DNA from 3 places in the Clostridium sp. FP1 genome. Region 2 is predicted to be linked to each of the others. Evidence: predicted binding sites of a transcription regulator. Region 2 holds the regulator's gene; each other region holds the start of a gene.
The links. Region 2 encodes Rex, which represses fermentation and respiration genes when NADH is low (regulators of the CRP and FNR family bind a similar motif). Its sites were predicted from a motif close to ATTGTTAANNNNTTAACAAT; they were not measured.

Region 1: G9F70_RS10760 ((2Fe-2S) ferredoxin domain-containing protein) is a predicted target of Rex. The motif match lies at 3,956-3,975, and genes of this name have one in related genera.
Region 3: G9F70_RS04250 ((2Fe-2S) ferredoxin domain-containing protein) is a predicted target of Rex. The motif match lies at 4,449-4,468, and genes of this name have one in related genera.

Annotation. Positions count from the first base shown of each region.
Region 1 is NZ_JAAMNJ020000001.1:2,231,032-2,237,846, reverse strand. Features, by position in the region: gene G9F70_RS10780 (PTS transporter subunit EIIC) at 1-1,077, opposite strand, end outside; gene G9F70_RS10775 (MurR/RpiR family transcriptional regulator) at 1,271-1,996, opposite strand; gene G9F70_RS10770 (ankyrin repeat domain-containing protein) at 2,289-2,915, shown strand; gene G9F70_RS10765 (LysR family transcriptional regulator) at 2,954-3,898, opposite strand; gene G9F70_RS10760 ((2Fe-2S) ferredoxin domain-containing protein) at 4,033-4,278, shown strand; gene G9F70_RS10755 ([Fe-Fe] hydrogenase large subunit C-terminal domain-containing protein) at 4,282-5,970, shown strand; gene G9F70_RS10750 (SpoIIE family protein phosphatase) at 5,970-6,815, shown strand, end outside.
Region 2 is NZ_JAAMNJ020000001.1:589,922-596,736, forward strand. Features, by position in the region: gene G9F70_RS03065 (M14 family metallopeptidase) at 1-569, shown strand, start outside; gene abc-f (ribosomal protection-like ABC-F family protein) at 1,256-3,181, opposite strand; gene G9F70_RS03075 (redox-sensing transcriptional repressor Rex) at 3,527-4,165, shown strand; gene G9F70_RS03080 (short-chain-enoyl-CoA hydratase) at 4,367-5,146, shown strand; gene G9F70_RS03085 (acyl-CoA dehydrogenase) at 5,224-6,363, shown strand; gene G9F70_RS03090 (electron transfer flavoprotein subunit beta/FixA family protein) at 6,377-6,815, shown strand, end outside.
Region 3 is NZ_JAAMNJ020000001.1:835,174-841,988, forward strand. Features, by position in the region: gene hydF ([FeFe] hydrogenase H-cluster maturation GTPase HydF) at 1-1,187, shown strand, start outside; gene G9F70_RS04235 (MDR family MFS transporter) at 1,443-2,948, opposite strand; gene G9F70_RS04240 (PadR family transcriptional regulator) at 2,968-3,528, opposite strand; gene G9F70_RS27435 (hypothetical protein) at 4,153-4,299, opposite strand; gene G9F70_RS04250 ((2Fe-2S) ferredoxin domain-containing protein) at 4,574-4,828, shown strand; gene G9F70_RS04255 ([Fe-Fe] hydrogenase large subunit C-terminal domain-containing protein) at 4,821-6,539, shown strand; gene G9F70_RS04260 (SpoIIE family protein phosphatase) at 6,529-6,815, shown strand, end outside.

The sequences.
Region 1 (6,815 bases), 1.6 Mb from region 2:
TACATTAAATAAATACACCAACATTTGAAAGAATCCATCAATAGCTGAGTACACAACCCATAATATTGGAGCTGCAAAGATAAATGTGAATTCTAAGGGTTCTGTAATACCAGCAATTACAGAAGTCAAGGTTGATGGTATTAACTGAGCTTTTAAATTATTGCGTTTTACTTTCTTAGCAGTAAAATAAAATGCTAAGGATACACCTATCACACCAAAAGTTTTAACTAAACCATAAGTCAAAAATCTCGCTGAATCTGGCATCATAATAATTGTTGGATCATTAAGTAATGCTAAGAATATTGGTTTTGCTCCGATTACATTCTCACCGTTAATAATCATCTGATCACCGACTGCAGAATATAAAAATGGTGACCAAATTAAATGGTGGAGTCCAGTTGGAACTAGGAATCTATTTAAAAATCCATAAACAAATACTCCAAATGCTCCTGCTGTACTCATAAACCCTGTAAGTGCCGTTATTCCATTTGCTATAGTTGGCCAAATATAAGTCACACCGCTACTGAATATTGCAATTATTGGAATCATTCTAATAAATACGTATTTGCTATTTCCATAAGGGGCCATAACACCTTTAAATTCTTTGTTTATAAACTTATTGTGAGTTATGGCTACTAGAACACCTAAAATCATTCCTAGAAAAACTCCCATGTCTGTTACATGGAATCCTAGCTGAATTGTCTGCCCTGTACCATACAAAGCACCTGCTGTATTGCCCTTAATTAATTTACCTGATAATTCTAACCACTTGCTGTTAGCACCTAAAAACAAAATATAGGACATTATAGATACAAACGCTGCATCTGATTTTTTATTTTTTGACATACCTATGGCAATTCCAACACAAAACACAACACTTAAATTGTTCATGATTGGTGACAACATACCATTTAAGAATTTACCTATTGACCAGATTAATCCACCCTGGGTAACAAACGCTGTATTAGTAAGAACAGCCGTCAAAGCAATTAGCATACCTATGATTGGCAAGAATAAGACCGGTCCAATCATAGCTTTAGCAAATTTTTGCATACCATTTAAAATCTTGTCTTTCATTTAACTATATCTCCCTTCACCATCTTATAAAATTTTTCTTTCGTAATTACTTAGACATAGAATAGCATGATTAATAAATATTGTTAATAGTTTTGGCCAATTCAATAACATGTTTACTAAAGAGTGAATATGTTTACATTTACAAAAAAAAGGCTATCCCAAAAACTAGTTTTGAGAAAGCCTTTTTGACGACTTATATATTATTCATTGCTTTATCTAATAGGTATTCCATAACAATCATCACTCTAGCATAAAAATAATTAGCAGTAATATTTCGGTCATCTAATTCTTTATCATCCAATATAGAAAAATGTATATTGGATTGTTTAGACATATGATCCATATGCTTTCCAGTGAAAGTAATAATATCTAACTTATTTTCAACTGCATAATCGATAACTTTCGTTACACTTTCAGTCTCTCCACTTTTAGATATTCCAATTACTAAACCACCACCTATCTGATTATTATCATATACGGCATAGGAATTTGTTTTAATACATCTAAATCCTAATACTAACATCTTTCTCCAAAAAAAATCTGCGACTGGATCAGAGAAGCCAGTAGCTGTTATAAAAATTATATTCTTTCTATGTTTGATAAGCATAGAAACAAAAGCCTCTATTTTTTCTTTATCGATATAAGATATAAAACTAGTAATATCAGAAGTATGCTCTTGATTTTTTTCATGATTTTTTATTATAAAATTCAAACGATATACCATGTCAGTATAACCCGTATATCCTAATTTTTTCGATAATTTAATTACTGTTGCTGCAGAAGTATAATTAATATTAGCAACTTCTCTTACCCCTTTATTTAGTACATACTCACTATTTTTTAATATATATTGGAGCACTTGTCTCTCTATTTCCGTCAATTTATAATTATCAGCAATTTTATAAATATCAAATTTCATCTTGTGCCTTCCTTCCTCTATATAAAGCAATAGCTACTTTTCTACCCACACTAAATATAACATAAGTTTCAATTATAAGAAATGGCAAAACAAATTGTATTGAGAATTTGTTAATATCCCTTGGGGAATTTTCCTAAGAAGCTTGCCACTTAGGTTACATTTTAACCTTGATATGTTAAAATAATATTATAAAAGCAATAAACTGATTTTAAAGCTAAAAATCTGACATCAGATGCTGGTTTTTTTAATGTTTAAGCATGCTAAAATATTTAATTAACAGGAGGTACCCAACATGAAAATATTCGGTAATATATTCTCTAAAGACCCTAAATCAATTTATAGATATATTGAAGAAGGTAACATAGATGAAATAAAGAATTATTTGAAGGTCGCTAAGGATTTAAATTCTGACTTTGCACTGGAAAGTATACTTCATTATGCCATTAATAATAGCGAAAATAATTATTTTAAAACTATTGAACTTTTAATAAATAACGGTGCTGATATTAACAGTCATCACAGTGAATTCTTGGAAACTCCTCTTCATAAACTTTGTGCAAGAGTAAACCCTCAAATAGATGTAATAACTATGATATTGGAAAAAGGAGCTAAAGTTAATGCAGTCAACATATCCGGTAAGACCCCAGTGTTTTACTGTAGCTTTAATTATTCTGTGGAGCTTCTTAATCTTCTTGTAAAATATGGAGCAGACATCAATGTACATGATAAATATAAAAATACTCTTCTTCACGATGATTATATTAACTGTTATGATGACCACTTTGAAGAATTTTTAAAATCTCTCATAAGTCTAGGCTTTGACATAAATTCAACAAATTCTACAGGATCGACTCCCTTAGATTATTGTGAAAATAAAAAAATTAAAGATATTTTAATGAAATACATTGGAAATAAATAAAAAAACATTTCATTAAATTTCACTTTAATGAAATGCTTTTATTGCTTTGTAAAATTCTTCACCATATCAATAAATAGCTTTTCATATGTTGTAAAGACATGATTCTTCTTATAAATTATAATGTCTTTATTAACCAATGAACTAGCAGAAGATTTTCTGATTATCATATTCTGATGATCTAAAACATCCTGTGGAATTTGCGATACCCACATAAAGGAACCCTTTACCCTTTGTAGTAAGTCAAATTGGCTTCCCCTCTCATATACATAAATTCGCTTTAAATGTAGCCTAGCTTCAGCATCCTTTTTAATTTCACTAGGTGAAAGAGAAGGTATCTGGAAATCCCCATGGACAATCTCTGTATAGTGGCATAGGTCATAATATGGAATATCCTCCATATTAGCAAGAGGATGTTCCTTTGACATAAGTAGGCATAAGTCAAATTCCCAAAGTGGTTCATATTCCAAATCCGAATCCTTTAAAAAGGCTAGAAAGTAGTTTTCATATAGTTTTTCATAACGAATAATTCCTAAATTAGAATCTCCGTTATGCACATCATTTATTGCTTCCATGGAATTTGTTTCTTTAAAAAATATATTTATTTCTCTTTCCTCATTTAGAGAGTTAACAAACTCAGAAAATGCCACAGAAACATAAGTTGCTCTAGGAACAGATATATTAAATTTTATGACATCCGATTCGCAAGGCTTGTATAAAGACTCCAACTCATTAACTTGAGATAGAATTGCCTTTGTATAAGATAAAAATTCAGCACCTTTTCTAGTTGGTTCAACCCCTTTAGCCGTACGCTTGAAAATAGTAATTCCAATCTTCTTTTCTAACTCCTTAATAGCTCTACTTAAATTAGGTTGTCCCATAAATAGATTTTGTGCAGCCTTTGTAATTGAATTAGTTTTTTCAACTTCAACAATATATTTTAAGTGTAATAAGTTCATAGCCCTCACCCATTCATTATTAAACATATGTACTATATAAATTATACATTACCCCCTCCTAAAGTTCAATGTTACAATAAGAGTATTGTAAATTTTTTATCAATTCTCACAAATAATTCTTAATTAAGTCATAAATAAACATTTTTAAAGGAGAGCGTAAAATGGATATTTTAGTATGTATAGGAAGCAGTTGCCACGTTAGAGGTTCTTATTCAATAATGAATGGATTAAAGGTAATGATAACTGAAAAACATTTAGATAGTGAGGTTTATGTTAAGCCTGCCTTTTGTCTTGGTTATTGTAAATTAGGGGTAACCATAAAAGTGGATGAGCAGCTTGTAACTGGAGTAACAAAAGAGAATTTAACAGAGGTTTTTGATAAATATGTTTTAAAGAAGGTTGATTAACCTATGAGCATTTTAAAATTAAAGAAAGCAAATTGTAAAAATTGCTATAAGTGTATAAGGAATTGTCCTGTAAAATCTATTGAAGTTAAGGACCATCAGGCACAAATTCTTGAAAGAGACTGTATACTTTGTGGCAATTGTATTTTAACCTGTCCTCAGGACGCTAAAGAAGTTAGAAACGACTTAGAAATCGCTAAAAATTTAGTTAGAGGAGACAAAGATATCATTGCTAGTGTTGCCCCTTCCTTTATTGCAAATTATGATGTTTCAACCTTTGAAGCATTTAAAGATATACTTAAAAAATTAGGTTTTTCAGACGCTTATGAGACAGCAGAAGGTGCATTTTTAGTAAAGAGTGAATATGAAAAACTCATAGCTAAAAACACTGGAAAAACAATAATCTCATCCTGTTGTCCCACAGTAGTTAAATTAATTCAAAAGCATCATCCCAGTACTCTTGAAAATTTAGCTCCTATTTTATCTCCAATGCAAGCTCATGGGAATCTGATTAGAGCTAAAAATCCCAGTGCACAGGTGGTATTTATCGGCCCTTGTATTTCTAAAAAAGATGAGATTGAAAACTATCCAGGAGCAGTAGATATGGTTTTAACCTTTGATGAACTCAATCAGTGGCTTGAAGATGCGCAGATTAACATAACTGCTATGGAGGATGCCCCATCCTTAAAATACTTATCTAGATTGTTTCCTGTAGCTGGTGGAATAATTAAAACCATGAACATAAATACAGATTATAAATATATTTCTGTAGATGGCATTGATAACTGCATTGATGCACTGATTGAAGTAGAAGAAGGTAACTTTGAAAATTGCTTCATCGAAATGAGTGCCTGTAATGGCAGCTGCGTTAATGGTCCTGCAAGAGGTAAAAATAAATTGAAGCTTATAAATGCACAAATAAAGGTGGAGAAACTTGCCCTTAATAAGGAAACTATCTGCGATTATGATTTAAACACAGATATAAATCTCTATAAAGAAATTAAAAGTGAAGAGATTGTTTGCCTCCCCCCTAGCAAAAGTGATATTGCAGCTATACTAAAAAAAATGGGTAGAAATACTCTCAGTGATGAGCTTAATTGTGGTACCTGCGGCTATAATACCTGCAAGGAAAAAGCTATTGCTGTATACTTTGGTAAAGCTGAAATAACCATGTGTCTTCCTTATATGAGGAGCAAAGCAGAGTCCTTCTCAGATAAGATCATAAGTGCAACTCCCAATGCAATTTTAGCTGTAGATATGGATCTTCGAATTCAACAGATTAATAGGGCTGCCTGTAGTATTTTCGGGATTTTAAGGTGTGAAGATGTTATAGGTGTACCTGTGTCAAGAATTATGGACGAGTTTGACTTTGTCAATGTAATTTCTAAAGAGGAAAGTAGGACACATAAAAAGGTTTATTTAGCAGAGTATGAAAAATACATCGAAGAGCTACTAGTATATGATAAGAATAGCCATGTAGTAATTTGTATAATGAAAGATATAACTAACAAGCATTTAAAGAGAGAAAAACTCCTAGCTTCAAGAAATAACGCAAAAAATATTGCTGACAAAATATTAGAAAAACAAATAGGAATTGTTCACGAAATTGCTTCCCTACTTGGCGAAACTACAGCCGAAACACAAGTAGCCCTAAAAGAGTTGGAAAACACCATGTTTGAGGAGGATGAATATTAGTGAAGAACATATTTATGGAGTGTGGATTTGTAAGCCTCAGTAAGCATGGTGAGAAGATTTGTGGAGATTACTATACAATTGTAAAAAAAGAGGATACCACTACTATTGTGCTTTCTGATGGTCTTGGCAGTGGGATTAAAGCAAACATTTTAGCTACATTAACTTCGAAAATTTTAAGCACTATGATGGCTGGAAATATGTCCATTGAAGATAGTGTGTATACCGTAGCAAAGACATTGCCTGTATGTAAGGTTAGAAATCTTGCCTACTCGACTTTTACAATATTTCAATTAGTTCACTATAATAATAATGCTTATTTAGCTCAATTTGATAATCCGAGTGTAATTTTAATAAGGGAAGGTAAAAATTTTCCCTACTGCTCCACCTGTAAGATTATTGGCGAAAAAGAAATCTATGAAAGCAACATACAACTTCAAGTTTACGATATGATTATTTTACTTACAGATGGCATTACCAGTGCTGGACTTGGGCGAGTTACTACAAATGGTTGGCCACGAGATGAAATTATCAAATATATAGAGCTATGGTATACCCCTAATATGTCACCTCAGAGAATGGCCTCTGCCATCGCTGATGCCTGCCTGGATTTATCTCTTGGTACTCCTCAGGATGATTCAACAGTTGCAGTATTTAAGATAAGAAAAAGACAGGTAGTAAACCTTATTATAGGCCCTCCCGAGAAAAAAGAGGAGGATAATATAATACTAAAGCTCTTCTTTTCTAAGGCCGGTAAAAAGATAGTCTGCGGTGGGAGTACTTCAAAAATGGTTAGTAACTATTTAAACAAACCTATAAAGGCGGCTACCAGTTCTCAGGATGAAGAA
Region 2 (6,815 bases):
ACTTAGTGCTTAATGGGCTAGATAGGAGTAATCCATACTACAATGATTTAATTAAGTGGAATAATGGAAGTACGGATTTTTCTAAAACTTGGAGCGCAAATATAAGGGGGGTAGACCTTAATCATAATTATGATGCTCTATGGTTAGAGTCAAAGGAGGCAGAAAAAAGCTATGGGGTATATGGACCAGGGCCTACAAGATATTCAGGTACGTCGCCAGAATCAGAATCGGAGTCTAAAGCTCTAGCGGATTTTACAAGAAAAAATAATTTTAGATTAGTAATAGCCTATCACAGTCAAGGGGAAGTGATATACTGGGATTTTCAAAATTTGGCTAGTCCGGAAGCTAGAAAAATAGGAGAGATATTTTCAAAATTAAGTGGTTATGAACTCGCAGAAACCTATGGAATTACAAGTTTTGCAGGATATAAGGATTGGTTTATAGATAAATATAGAAAACCTGGTTATACCATTGAGGTTGGACTAGGAGAAAATCCTCTTCCAATAAGTCAATTTAATAAAATTTATAAGGATAACATCAAAGTATTATTAGAAGGAGCATTGGTTTAATCCTTTATAAACACTAAAGGAGTATGAAATTTAATTAAGCGTTTTTTCTTATATTAGGCTATAAGGTCAAGTATATATTGCTAAAATGCTTTCACTTCGCCAAGTAATTCTAAAATTTATTTTATTTGCATCTGCTAAAAAAAGCAAACTCGCTGTCGCTCAAACATGCTTTTTTCTTTACGTAGTTGCAAAAAAATAAATTTTGAATTACTAAGGCTTGTTCAAATGCATTCTGCGCAATATATACTTTTGTTAGCATAATCTAAGAAAAAATACCAATACCTATTATTTTTCATAGTAAAAGACCTTAAGGTTTACTAAATAAACTAAGGGTCTGTAACTTATTATATATTTCTGAACTTTTGTATTCTGTCTGCAGTCTTTTTGATGCTTGTTAAAATAGTAATATATGGGAAGTGTGAAATTTATCCGTAGTGCATTGCAATAAGAAGCGAAGAAACATTGAAATTCCATTTAAAAATTCTTCTTTTGCGATATAAAATTTCCGTAAGCCTGTCAGGACGACAGGCTAGCGAACCTGAGCCAGGATGGCGAATGTGAGCGATAGGAAATTTTATATCGCAAAAGATTAGAATTTTAAATGGAATTTCCAGTTTCGAGCCCGTTTGCAAGGCACGCAGGATAAATTTCATACTTTTTTTATAGTATCTTTAATGGCACTATTTTTATTCTGCGTCATCTAAAAAGTCTTCCCAAGCTGCATAAAGATCTTGAAGTTCCTTTTTAACATTTGAAAGTTGATTATTTACGTCAGAACTTCGAGTAGGGTTTGAATAAACCTCTTCAAGGCAAAGATCGTTATTCAATTTTTCCGATTCTTGTTCCAATGAAGAAATTTTATCTTCGAGGTCTTTTAGGTCCGTTTTCTTTTGTTTTTCTAACTTTGATTCTTCTCTTTTCTTCTTTTTATCAAAATTAATTTGAGTTTTTGACATCCCGGCCTGGGCTTCTTCCACTTGGAACCTAAGAGGGTTTTTCTTTTTTTCTATATAATAATTATAATTACCTAAATACTCTTTGAGGCCATCTTGATTTAATTCAAGTATTTTAGTAATTACCTTGTTTAAGAAATATCTATCATGGGATATTACAATAACGGTGCCGTCATATCCTAGGATTGATTCTTCTAAGGCTTCACGGGACATAATATCCAAGTGATTTGTTGGTTCATCTAATAGTAAGAAATTGGATTTAGATAGCATGATTTTAAGAAGATTTATCCTGCATCTTTCTCCACCACTTAACGCGGATATATTTTTAAATACATCTTCTCCTATGAATAAAAATGCAGCTAATGCACTGCGCACTTCTGTGGTAGTAAGTTTAGGGAATTCATCCCAAACCTCATCTATTATAGTTTTTCTATCATTCAAATTTGATTGTTCTTGGTCATAATATCCTACAAAAATATTTTTTCCTAATATTTTTATGCCTGTATCACTGGCCATTTTATCCATAATAATTTTAAAAAGAGTGGTTTTCCCACGACCATTTTCACCGATAAGAGCAATCTTATCTGATCTTTTCATATCTAAATTTAAATTCTGGAACAAAAGATTATCTCCAAATGATTTTGATAAATTCTCTATATGAAGAACGTCATTTCCACTTTTAATTTCTGTTTCGAAATTCATCCTAGTTTCTTTAGGATCTCTATCAGGTAGATCGATCTTTTCCATTTTGTTTAAAGATTTTTGTCTGCTATCTGCAGCCCTTACACTTTTTTCTCTATTAAAGGACCTATACTTAGTTATAATATCCTCTTGTCTTTTTATTTCTGATTGCTGCAAATTGTAGGCTTTTAACTGAATTTCATAATTTTTCTTCTTTAAGTCAATAAAAGTTGTATAGTTCCCATTATAACAATCTACATGACCGTTAAGCAGTTCAAAGGTTTTATTAGAAATAGCATCTAAAAAGAATCTATCATGGGATATTATAAACATAGTCCCTTTATAGGATTTCAAATAATCTTCTAACCATTCTATAGCATCTAAGTCTAGGTGGTTAGTAGGTTCATCCAGTAAAAGTACATCTGGATTTTTAAGTAATAACTTGCATAGTGCAACTCTAGTTTTTTGACCACCGCTTAATATGTTAATTGGCTTATTGTAATCTTCTTCCATAAAGCCAAGTCCTTTAAGAACCCTACTAATTTCTCCTTTATAGGTGTATCCTCCGCGATTATTGTAAAGGTCATAGGTTAATGTATACTCTTTTATTATTCTGTTAGTGTATTCTTCTTTTGAAGCATCATAAGGTTCATTCATTTTTGATTCTAAATCTTTAAGGTTTTTTTCTAAGGCTAATAGATTATCGAATACTAAAAGTGTTTCTTCGTATATAGTATTATTGGAATTTAATCTTAGATCCTGAGATAGATAACCAATTCTTTTGTTTTTATCTATAAATAGCTCACCATTATCAGAATCCAATTGATTTGTAAGTATTTTGAAAAGTGTAGATTTACCAGCTCCATTAGCACCAATAAAACCGACTTTTTCACCTTCATTTATACTAAAAGTTATTTTGTCTAAAATAACATCTATACCATAACTTTTGTGAATATCTTTGCAACTTAGAACTATTATTATGTTCACCTTCCTACTCTGTAGTATTAAAATATTATTACAATAATAAAATGCAATGCTATTTGAAGTAATTAATGTAGTTGAATTGCTAAAAATATGAGACTCTACTAATTATAAATAACAATTAAAGTTCATTCATATAATATTGTACTATTTATATTGAAACTTTTGTAGTGAAAAACAAATATATGTGGGATTAATTTTAAAAAATAGTGTAGAAAGGAAGTAAAATGGGGAAAATACAATAAGAACTATTAAATTTGTAATAAAAAGTAGTGTTAACTTATAATAGTGTGGTAAAATAAATAATATGAAATTTATGATGTTGGTGGAGGGATGTAAACTGTGGAAAGAAAAAAGAATATATCAATGGCAGTTATTAAAAGATTGCCTAAATACCATAGATACTTAAGAGAACTTTTAAAAAATGATGTAGATAGAATATCCTCAAAAGAATTAGGGGAGAAAATTGGGTTTACAGCATCTCAAATTAGACAAGATTTGAATTGCTTCGGAGATTTTGGACAACAAGGGTACGGGTATAATGTAAAAGAATTATTAAATGAAATCAGCGGAATACTAGGATTGTCAAAAGAATATAAGATGATAATAGTAGGTGCAGGCAATATTGGGCAAGCTATTGCAAATTACACTAATTTTGAAAAGCTGGCATTTAACTTAGCGGGTATTTTTGATATTAATCCAAAGCTTATAGGACTGAAAATTAGAGATGTTGAAGTAATAGATATAGATGGGTTAGTGGGATTTTTAAAAGAAACACCCATAGACATTGGTGTAATCTGTGTGTCCAAAAACAATGCTCAAACAGTGGCTGATATGATGGTAACAAATGGGGTTAAGGGTATATGGAATTTCGCACCTGTAGATTTAGATGTACCAGAAGAAATAATAGTGGAGAATGTCCATTTAAGTGAAAGTCTTTTAACCCTCAGTTGTTTAATGAATGACAGGACATATCCATAAAATAGTGGTGGAACACTTAGCATAATTAAAAGTTGGAAAACACTGTTTTTAAATAAAAAGGTGTTTTTTTTGTTGAAATAAGTGCAGAAAAGAGATATAATGTAATTGGAGTAAAGTACTTCAATTATTTTTTTTCAATCTTAATTGTTATATTATTAACAAATTGTTAATAATATATTAATTCGTAAGGAGTGGATTGTTGTGGAATACAAAAATGTTGTTCTTCAAAAAGAAGACAAAGTTGCAGTTATTACAATTAGTAGACCCAAAGCTCTAAATGCATTAAATACAGAAACGTTAAAAGAGCTAGAACTCGCAATTGATGAAATTGCTAGTGATGACCAAATCTACGCAGTAATTATAACAGGCGGGGGAAAAGCTTTTGTTGCAGGCGCTGATATCTCAGAAATGAAAGATCTCGATGCAATGGGTGGTAGAAGATTTGGAAATTTAGGAAACAAAGTATTTAGAAAACTAGAGACTTTAGAAAAACCTATAATAGCAGCAGTAAACGGTTTTGCGCTAGGTGGAGGTTGTGAGCTTTCTATGGCTTGCGATATTAGAATAGCTTCATCAAAAGCAAAATTTGGACAACCAGAGGCAGGTCTTGGAATAACACCTGGATTTGGAGGTACCCAAAGACTCGCTAGACTTGTAGGTACAGGTATGGCTAAACAATTATTATTTACTGCAGAAATTATTAATGCAGAAGAAGCCTTAAGAATAGGGCTTGTTAATAAGGTAGTAGAACCTGAAAATTTAATTGAAGAAGCAAAACTATTAGCTAAAAAAATTGTTAACAACGCACCTATAGCTGTTAAGTTGTGTAAAACAGCAATCAATAGGGGTATGCAAATGGATATAGATACAGCTTTGATTTATGAAGCTGAAATTTTTGGCGCGTGCTTTGCCACAGAAGATCAAAAAAGTGGAATGACAGCATTTCTTGAAAAATCAGAAAAATGCTTTAAAAATAAATAAATAAATATAAAATTTAAAAAAACAAGATAAAGATAATAATTATTATTTTTATCAGAGAATAGTGAGGAGGAAGGGTTATGGATTTTTCATTGACAAAACAACAAGAATTTGTAAAACAAATGGTAAGGGAATTCACAATAAACGAAGTTGAACCATTAGCTGCAGAAATAGATAGAACAGAAAGATTTCCTATGGAAACTGTAGAGAAAATGGCTAGATATCATATGCTTGGTATTCCAATTTCAACTGAATTTGGTGGAGCGGGTGGAGATAATTTATCTTACGTTATAGCTGTTGAAGAATTATCAAAAGCATGTGGAACTACAGGCGTTATACTTTCAGCCCATACTTCATTATGCGCGGGCCCAATAGACATGTTTGGTTCATTAGAGCAAAAGAAAAAATATCTAATTCCACTTGCAAAAGGTGAAAAATTAGGTGCGTTCGGATTAACTGAGCCGAATGCAGGAACAGATGCGTCTGAGCAACAAACTACAGCGGTTTTAGAGGGCGATAATTATATATTAAATGGTTCGAAAATATTTATCACGAATGGCGGAGTAGCGGATACATTTATAGTCTTTGCTATGACTGATAAGAGCAAAGGAACAAAAGGAATTACTGCTTTCATAGTTGAAAAAGAGTTTCCTGGATTTTCAATTGGTAAACACGAAGATAAATTAGGAATAAGAGCCTCTTCAACTACTGAACTTGTATTTGAAAATTGCATAGTTCCAAAAGAAAACATGCTTGGAAAAGAAGGAAAAGGCTTTGGTATAGCAATGAAAACTCTTGACGGAGGAAGAATTGGTATAGCAGCTCAAGCACTAGGAATTGCAGAAGGAGCACTAGAAGCAGCAGCTAAATACATGAAAGAAAGAAAACAATTTGGAAAACCTCTATCAGCATTCCAAGGTTTACAATGGATGATGGCTGAACTAGATGTTAAAGTTGAAGCTTCAAAACTTTTAGTATATAAGGCAGCATGGAATAAAGATAATGGCCTTCCATACAGTTTAGAAGCTGCTAGAGCAAAATTATACGCATCAGAAACAGCTATGGAAGTTACAACTAAAGCTGTTCAAATCTTCGGAGGATATGGATATACAAAAGAATATCCAGTAGAAAGAATGATGAGAGATGCTAAGATAACTGAGATTTACGAAGGAACTTCACAAGTACAAAAAATGGTTATCGCTGCAAACTTATTAAAGTAGGAGGGGATTAAAAGTGAATATAGTTGTATGTTTAAAACAAGTTCCAGATACAAATGAAGTTAAAATAGATCCAAAGACAGGAACCCTTATAAGAGAAGGAGTTCCATCAATCATAAATCCAGATGATAAAAATGCACTAGAGGAAGCACTAAGATTAAGAGATAGCGATGGCGCTTATGTAACCGTTATAAGTATGGGACCACCACAAGCGGAAAAAGCGCTAAGAGAAGCACTAGCTATGGGAGCGGACGACGCAATATTAGTATCTGACAGAGCATTTGCAGGAGCAGATACATTAGCTACATCACATGCACTGGCAGCAACTTTGAGGAAATTAGACTACGATGTAGTTTTTGCAGGTAGACAAGCAATTGATGGAGATACAGCGCAAGTTGGTCCGGAAATAGCAGAACACTTAGGTCTTGCTCAAATAACTTACGTTGAAAAAGTTG
Region 3 (6,815 bases), 250 kb from region 2:
CTAATAGGCTTCATATAGCTATATTTGGAAAAAGAAATGTGGGTAAGTCAAGTTTAATTAATGCACTTACGGCGCAAGATATTGCTTTAGTATCGGATTTAGCAGGGACTACTACAGACCCTGTATATAAGGCTATGGAGCTACTTCCAATAGGGCCTGTTGTGATTATAGATACTGCAGGACTTGATGACACAGGCGAAATTGGAGAGCTTCGAATAAAGAAGACTAAAGAAGTTATGGATAAAACGGATTTGGCTCTTTTGGTTATAGATGGGGATGTGGGAGGTTTAACTTTTGAGAGCGAATGGTATGAAGATTTAAAAGGAAGAAAAATTCCCGTAGTTGGAGTTATTAATAAAGTTGATAAAGGCGATGTGGAATTAGATAAGATTCAAAAGGTTATAAATATAGATTTTGTTAAGGTTAGCGCTAAGGATAAAGTGGATATTGATGAGCTAAAAAAAGCTATTATGAAGTTGGCCCCAGAAGATTTCGAGAAGGGCACAATTGTTGGTGACATAGTAAAACCAAAGGCAAGAGTATTGGTTGTAGCACCACAAGATATTCAAGCACCAAAAGGGAGATTAATACTTCCACAGGTTCAAATAATAAGGGATCTTCTTGATAATGATGCAATGGCACTGGTGGTAAAGGATAGTGAACTTGAGGATGTTTTAGCCTCGCTAAAGGATAAACCAGATTTAGTAATTACGGATTCACAGGTATTTAAGAAAGTTAATTCTATAATACCAAAGGATGTACCACTTACTTCATTCTCTATACTTATGGCTAGGTATAAAGGCGATTTAAACAGTTTAGTTAAAGGTGCAAGGGCTATAGATACTTTAAAACCAGGAGATAAGGTTCTTATAGCGGAAGCCTGCACTCACCATCCCCTAGAAGGAGATATAGGACGCGAAAAACTTCCTATATGGCTTCAGGAAAAAGTAGGTGGGAAGTTAGATATAACAGTCTGCGCGGGAAGTTCTTTTCCGGAAGATTTAAGCGAATATAGGCTAATACTTCATTGTGGAGCTTGTATGTTTAATAGACAGCAGTTAATGTCCAGGATTAAAAAGGCTAATTTAGAGGGATTACCTATTACCAATTTTGGTATAGCTATAGCTCATATAAATGGTATTTTAGATAGAGTGCTTAGTGCTTTTGAAGAATATGCTATAAAATAAATTAATATCCACAACTAAGACGGATTAAAGGTTTTAGCTGTGGGTATTTTTTGTTGTTTTTATAATTAGTAATGATTATACCTTAGTGGAGAGAGGGTTGAGAAGAGGTGGCAAAATTACAACATGCACGTGTGAAAGATGAATACACGTAGTCGATTTTTTATATAGGTATAGTCAAATTTTCACTAAGTTTTGAAATTATGTTCCAAAAATTAACAAAAATTCATAAAGATTATTTGGATAGAGATTTTGCGGTTATACAGCTTGTTGTTCGGTATTATTTTTTATAATATCACTGTTTCGCTTTTTATCACTTAAGAAGAATGATATAACTAAACAGAGTACAGCTATTCCTGTAACTACCATAAAGGTTGTATTCATACCTTTCAATGCAGCATCCAACATTCCTGACTTATAATGTTCCATGTTTGTTTTAGCCAGAGCTTTATTTGGAGCATTAGAAGCAGATACATTAGACATTACAGTTATCAATATTGCAGTCCCAAGAGCCCCGGCTACTTGTTTTGCCGTATTAACAACGGCAGATCCATGTGCCAACAGTTTATTAGGCAGCGCATTCATTGCGGCTGTTTGTAATGGCATTATAGCAAGTGCGATTCCAATATATCGAATTGCATATAACACAGTAATTGACATAATGGATGTATTCCTATTCAAATTGACAAAAGGTAAAGTTCCAATAACCAATAGAATAATACCAGGTATAGCTAACTTTTTTACACCATGCTTATCAAATAGACGTCCAGATATAAGCATCATAACTGCCATTATTAATGCACCTGGCAAAAGTACTAAGCCACTAGTAAAAGCTGATTTTCCAAGAATAGATTGAAGGAAAATCGGCACCATAATACCTGCTCCAATGGAAACTATACTTAAAATACTACCTATTATAGTTGTCATTGTGAAGGTTTTTGATTTAAAAACACGCATTTCAAGCATTGGGGTTTCCATTGCAAGCTGGCGCCATACAAATAAAGCAATTACAACTATTCCTATAATTATAGTTCCAATAACGCTAATATCAGACCAGCCTTTATTTCCAGCACTACTAAATCCAAACAACATTGCTCCAAATCCTACTGTTGATAGAATAATAGATAGAAAGTCTATTTTAGGATTTCTTAATGGTATAACATCCTTCATAAAGAAAGCTGTAAAAATTATGTCTAATACTATAATAGGAATTAACATATAGAATAAGTAATGCCAGTTCCATTTATCAATAATCAATCCTGCTAAAGTAGGTCCAATAGCTGGGGCAAAGCATACAACCAACCCATAAAGACCCATTGCTGAACCCCTCTTTTCAGGTGGGAAAATTAAGAGAAGTACAGTACTTATTAAAGGCGCCGTTATTCCTGCTCCAACGGCTTGAATTATTCTTCCTATAAGAAGGACTTCAAAACGTGAGGAGAGGGCACATATAATAGTTCCAATTCCAAACATAAACATAGAAAACATAAATAATTTCTTAGTTGGGATTTTCTCAAGTAACAACACTGTTAGAGGAATCATTATTGCATTAACAAGCATAAATGCCGTTGTTAACCACTGCCCTGTACTTGCGGTTATATTAAAATATTCCATTATCTGCGGTAATGCAGTAGACAGTACTGTCTGGTTTAAGATTGAAACAAATGATCCAATCATCATTGCAATTATAAGCAGCATTCTGCTATACTCTTTTCCATGAATATCTTTATTAACACACTTTTCTTCTAAAACTCTTTCTTTCATTAATTCATCTTCCTTCATTTTAAAAATTTTGATCTAAAAAATTACAATAATTGTTTTTATATACATCTCTAACCCAGTCACACCATTTAAGATCTAATATAGCCTCATTCAAAACCCTTTGAGTCAATATATAAGCACCAAATGGTGGTACAGCTTTGGGATTCTCACAGAATTTGAGTCTGATTTTTTCTATAGAGCTTTTATATTCTTCGATTTTTTTCTTATATCTTGTCTCAAGTTCATTAAGAAGCTTTTCTACTGCTTCAGTATCCATGTATTGAATGCAATATAATTTTAACGTCATTTCATCCCTAACAACGGCATCACTTGTTTCAGAGGTGAACCATTTATGTAAAAACTCCTTACCCTGAACTGTTAAGTTATATATCTTTTTATCAGGCTTACCATCTTGCTTTTTCAATATAAATTCAATGTACTTGTTTTCTTCTAATTCTGAAAGCAAAGGATAGATGGCACTGTGAGTAGAGCGCCAGAATCTATTAATCTTCGACGTTAAGTCATAACCTGTCATTGGTTCAGTTGATAATAGGCTTAGAAGGCCATAAGATAATTTGTTCATAAATATCATCCCCTTATACAATATTACTCCTTCTTCACACCGTTATATGTCATTAGTGATATATGATTATATTTAATATTCTACACTGATTTTATTTATATGTCAATAATGACATATTGATTATTTTGAAAAAATGAAAGGACGATAAGCATTAATTATCATGAGGGTTGTGTAGTAACGATACAGGAATTCCTGTTACGCGGCCTATGATTTACCAATTAAATCACAATTCATTAGTTGCAAAGATTGTAGAGTTATCTCAATTACTTCTTCAATCAAATTAAAAGAATATAATGTATGAAAAAATACTAAAACATATCATCAAAATAGGTAGAAAAATGAGCCACATCATGGAACTATTATCCATGATGTGGCTCGTTTTTACCCGTATTAGATTTCTTTCATCTTAATTCTTGAAAAATATAATAATATGTATCTTTATTATTTTTTTACATTTTATCTTTCTTAATAGATTCATTTTGATGTTGTATTCATACACAAAATTATCTAAGCTTTCGACTATATTGTCAATATAAACTTTATTACCATCCTTTGAAACTAAAACTTGAGTGTAGCTCGATCCATTCATATTATTACTATTGTGATATATACAGTTAATTACTTTTATTCAATAATGAGACCCAGTATAGCGGAAATGGAAATTGCTTGCATAGTAGTAACTCTTGCACCCTCAAAATCAGCAATATTTGCTCCTATACTTTCGATATTACAACTAGTAAAATCTATTTTTTTAAGATTTGTAAAATTCATTTGAGACTGAAGTAGATTAGACTCCTGAAATTCAACCTTTAAAAATTTTGAATTTTGAAAATCTGAGTGAAATCTAGTTTGTGGTATTAAAAAACATTGTGTTAAGTACGAACAATCTTTGTTATTCTGTATGTTAAAAAACCAAAGACATTGTTAAAAATAAATCAAAGCTCCTATATTAATTTTTGAGTAATTGGTGTAAAATTTAATTATGAAAAAATAAGCAATAGCATAGAATAAATATAAGGTAACTTAACTTGAAGGGATGATAATAATGATAACTATTAGTATTTGTGTTGGAAGTGCCTGTCATTTAAAAGGGTCTTATAAAGTAATAGAAGGGTTACAAAAGCTAATCAAAGAAAATAAGATTGAAGATAAGGTGGAAATTAAAGGGGCATTTTGTATTGGCAGATGCACAGAGGGAGTTTCTGTGACTGTGAATGATGAGGAGTTTTTTTCCTTAAATGAGAATAATGTAGATTCATTCTTTCATGAAACTATTATGAGAGGTATATCAAATGAGTAATATGAATTTTTCTAAAGCATATTGCAAAAATTGTTATAAATGTCTTCGTTCATGTCCTGTGAAGGCCATAAAATTTGAGAATGAACAAGCTACTATAGATGAACAAAGATGTATAGAATGTGGTCATTGCCTTACTATATGTCCACAAAACGCTAGAGAAATTAAAAGTGATGTGGGGGTTGCTAAACTTGCTATAAATTCGGGGAAAAAAATTATAGCAAGTTTAGCACCATCCTTTGCTGGTTATTTTGATGTGGAGCAAGGACGCGTGGTAGCGGCTTTAAAGAAGTTAGGATTTAGTATAATAGAAGAAACAGCAGTAGGTGCGGAAATAGTAGCTGATTTATATAATAATTATATTGTGGAGAATAAGAGAGATGTTTATATAACCACAGCATGCCCATCAGCTAATTACTTAGTAGAAAAATATTTTAAAGAAATTATTCCATACTTGATTCCTGTAGTATCTCCAATGATAGCTCATGGTAAATTATTAAAGAAGAAATTTGGTGAAGATAGCTTTATTGTATTTATAGGACCATGTCTTGCAAAAAAATCTGAGTTTGAGTATTTTTTAAAAGATAATGTAATTAATGCAGTATTAACTTTCGATGAATTGAATTCTTGGATTACTGAAGCTGGTATAGAAATGCATGAACTAGAAGAAGAGAATTTTAATATTAATCCATATAGTAAAGGTCAAGGATTTCCTATGGGTGGAGGTATTATTGAGGCAATGGGGAGTGAGTTAAAGAAAAGTTCACTTAGTGTTATTACGGTAAGTGGGATGGAAGAGTGCATAGAAGTATTTAATAGCATTAAGAATGGCGATTTAAAGGACGTATTAATTGAAGCTAGTGCCTGCACGGGAAGCTGCATAGGTGGACCAGTCATGGTTAAAAATGGTGAAAATTATTATACAAAATTAAGAAAAGTTAAAACCTATATAAAGAGTCGTAAAAACTATAATGATCCAATAAATACTGAGATACCGACTAATATAAATTTTAATAGAAAATTCACTGAAAAATCAATTAAAAGGGCTATAGCTACAGAAGAAGAAATTACAGCAATTATGAAAAAAATGGGTAAATATGAACTTATAGATGAACTTAATTGTGGAGTGTGCGGATATAATTCTTGTAGAGAAAAAGCCCAAGCTGTTTTTGAAGGTATGGCTGAAACTAATATGTGTCTTCATTATATGAGAACTAAAGCAGAAAGCCTTTCTAATGAAATTGTTGAAAACACTGCGAGTAATCTAATTCTATTAGATGGAGAAATGAATGTACGAGAGATGAATCCAGCTGCCAAGGCTATATTTAAAATACAACCTCAAAATATCATAGGAAAACCTATATCACTACTTATTGATGATACGGATTTTAAAAATGTAAGAGAATCTGGAGAAAATATAATAGGTAAAAAGGTTGCTTATCCACAGTACGGCGTAGTGTTTATAGAAAATATAGTATATCTTCAAAAGCAAGACATGGTACTTGCAAGTATGATTAATATTATGGCTGAAGAGAAAAATAAAAAAGAATTAATGAAGGTTAAAGAAAATACTTTAAATGCTGCTCAAGAGGTTATAGAAAAGCAAATGAGGGTTGCACAAGAAATAGCAAGTCTACTTGGTGAAACCACTGCAGAAACGAAGATTATTTTAACTAAGTTAAAGAAAATAGTGGCAGGTGAAGATGTTGAATAAAAAGGAGTTATTTATTGATGTAGCCTACGATAGCTTGATAAAAAAAGATGAGGAACTTTGTGGGGATAGGGTGGAAATAATAAGACTTAAGGATAGCACTATAATTGTCATGGCAGATGGTCTGGGTAGTGGAGTGAAAGCCAATATACTAGCTTCCTTAACATCTAAAATTGCTAGTACTATGCTTAAAGAAGGAGCGGACATCTATGAAACTGTAGATACTATAGTAAACACACTGCCTGTGTGTAAGGTAAGGGAGATTGCCTATTGTACCTT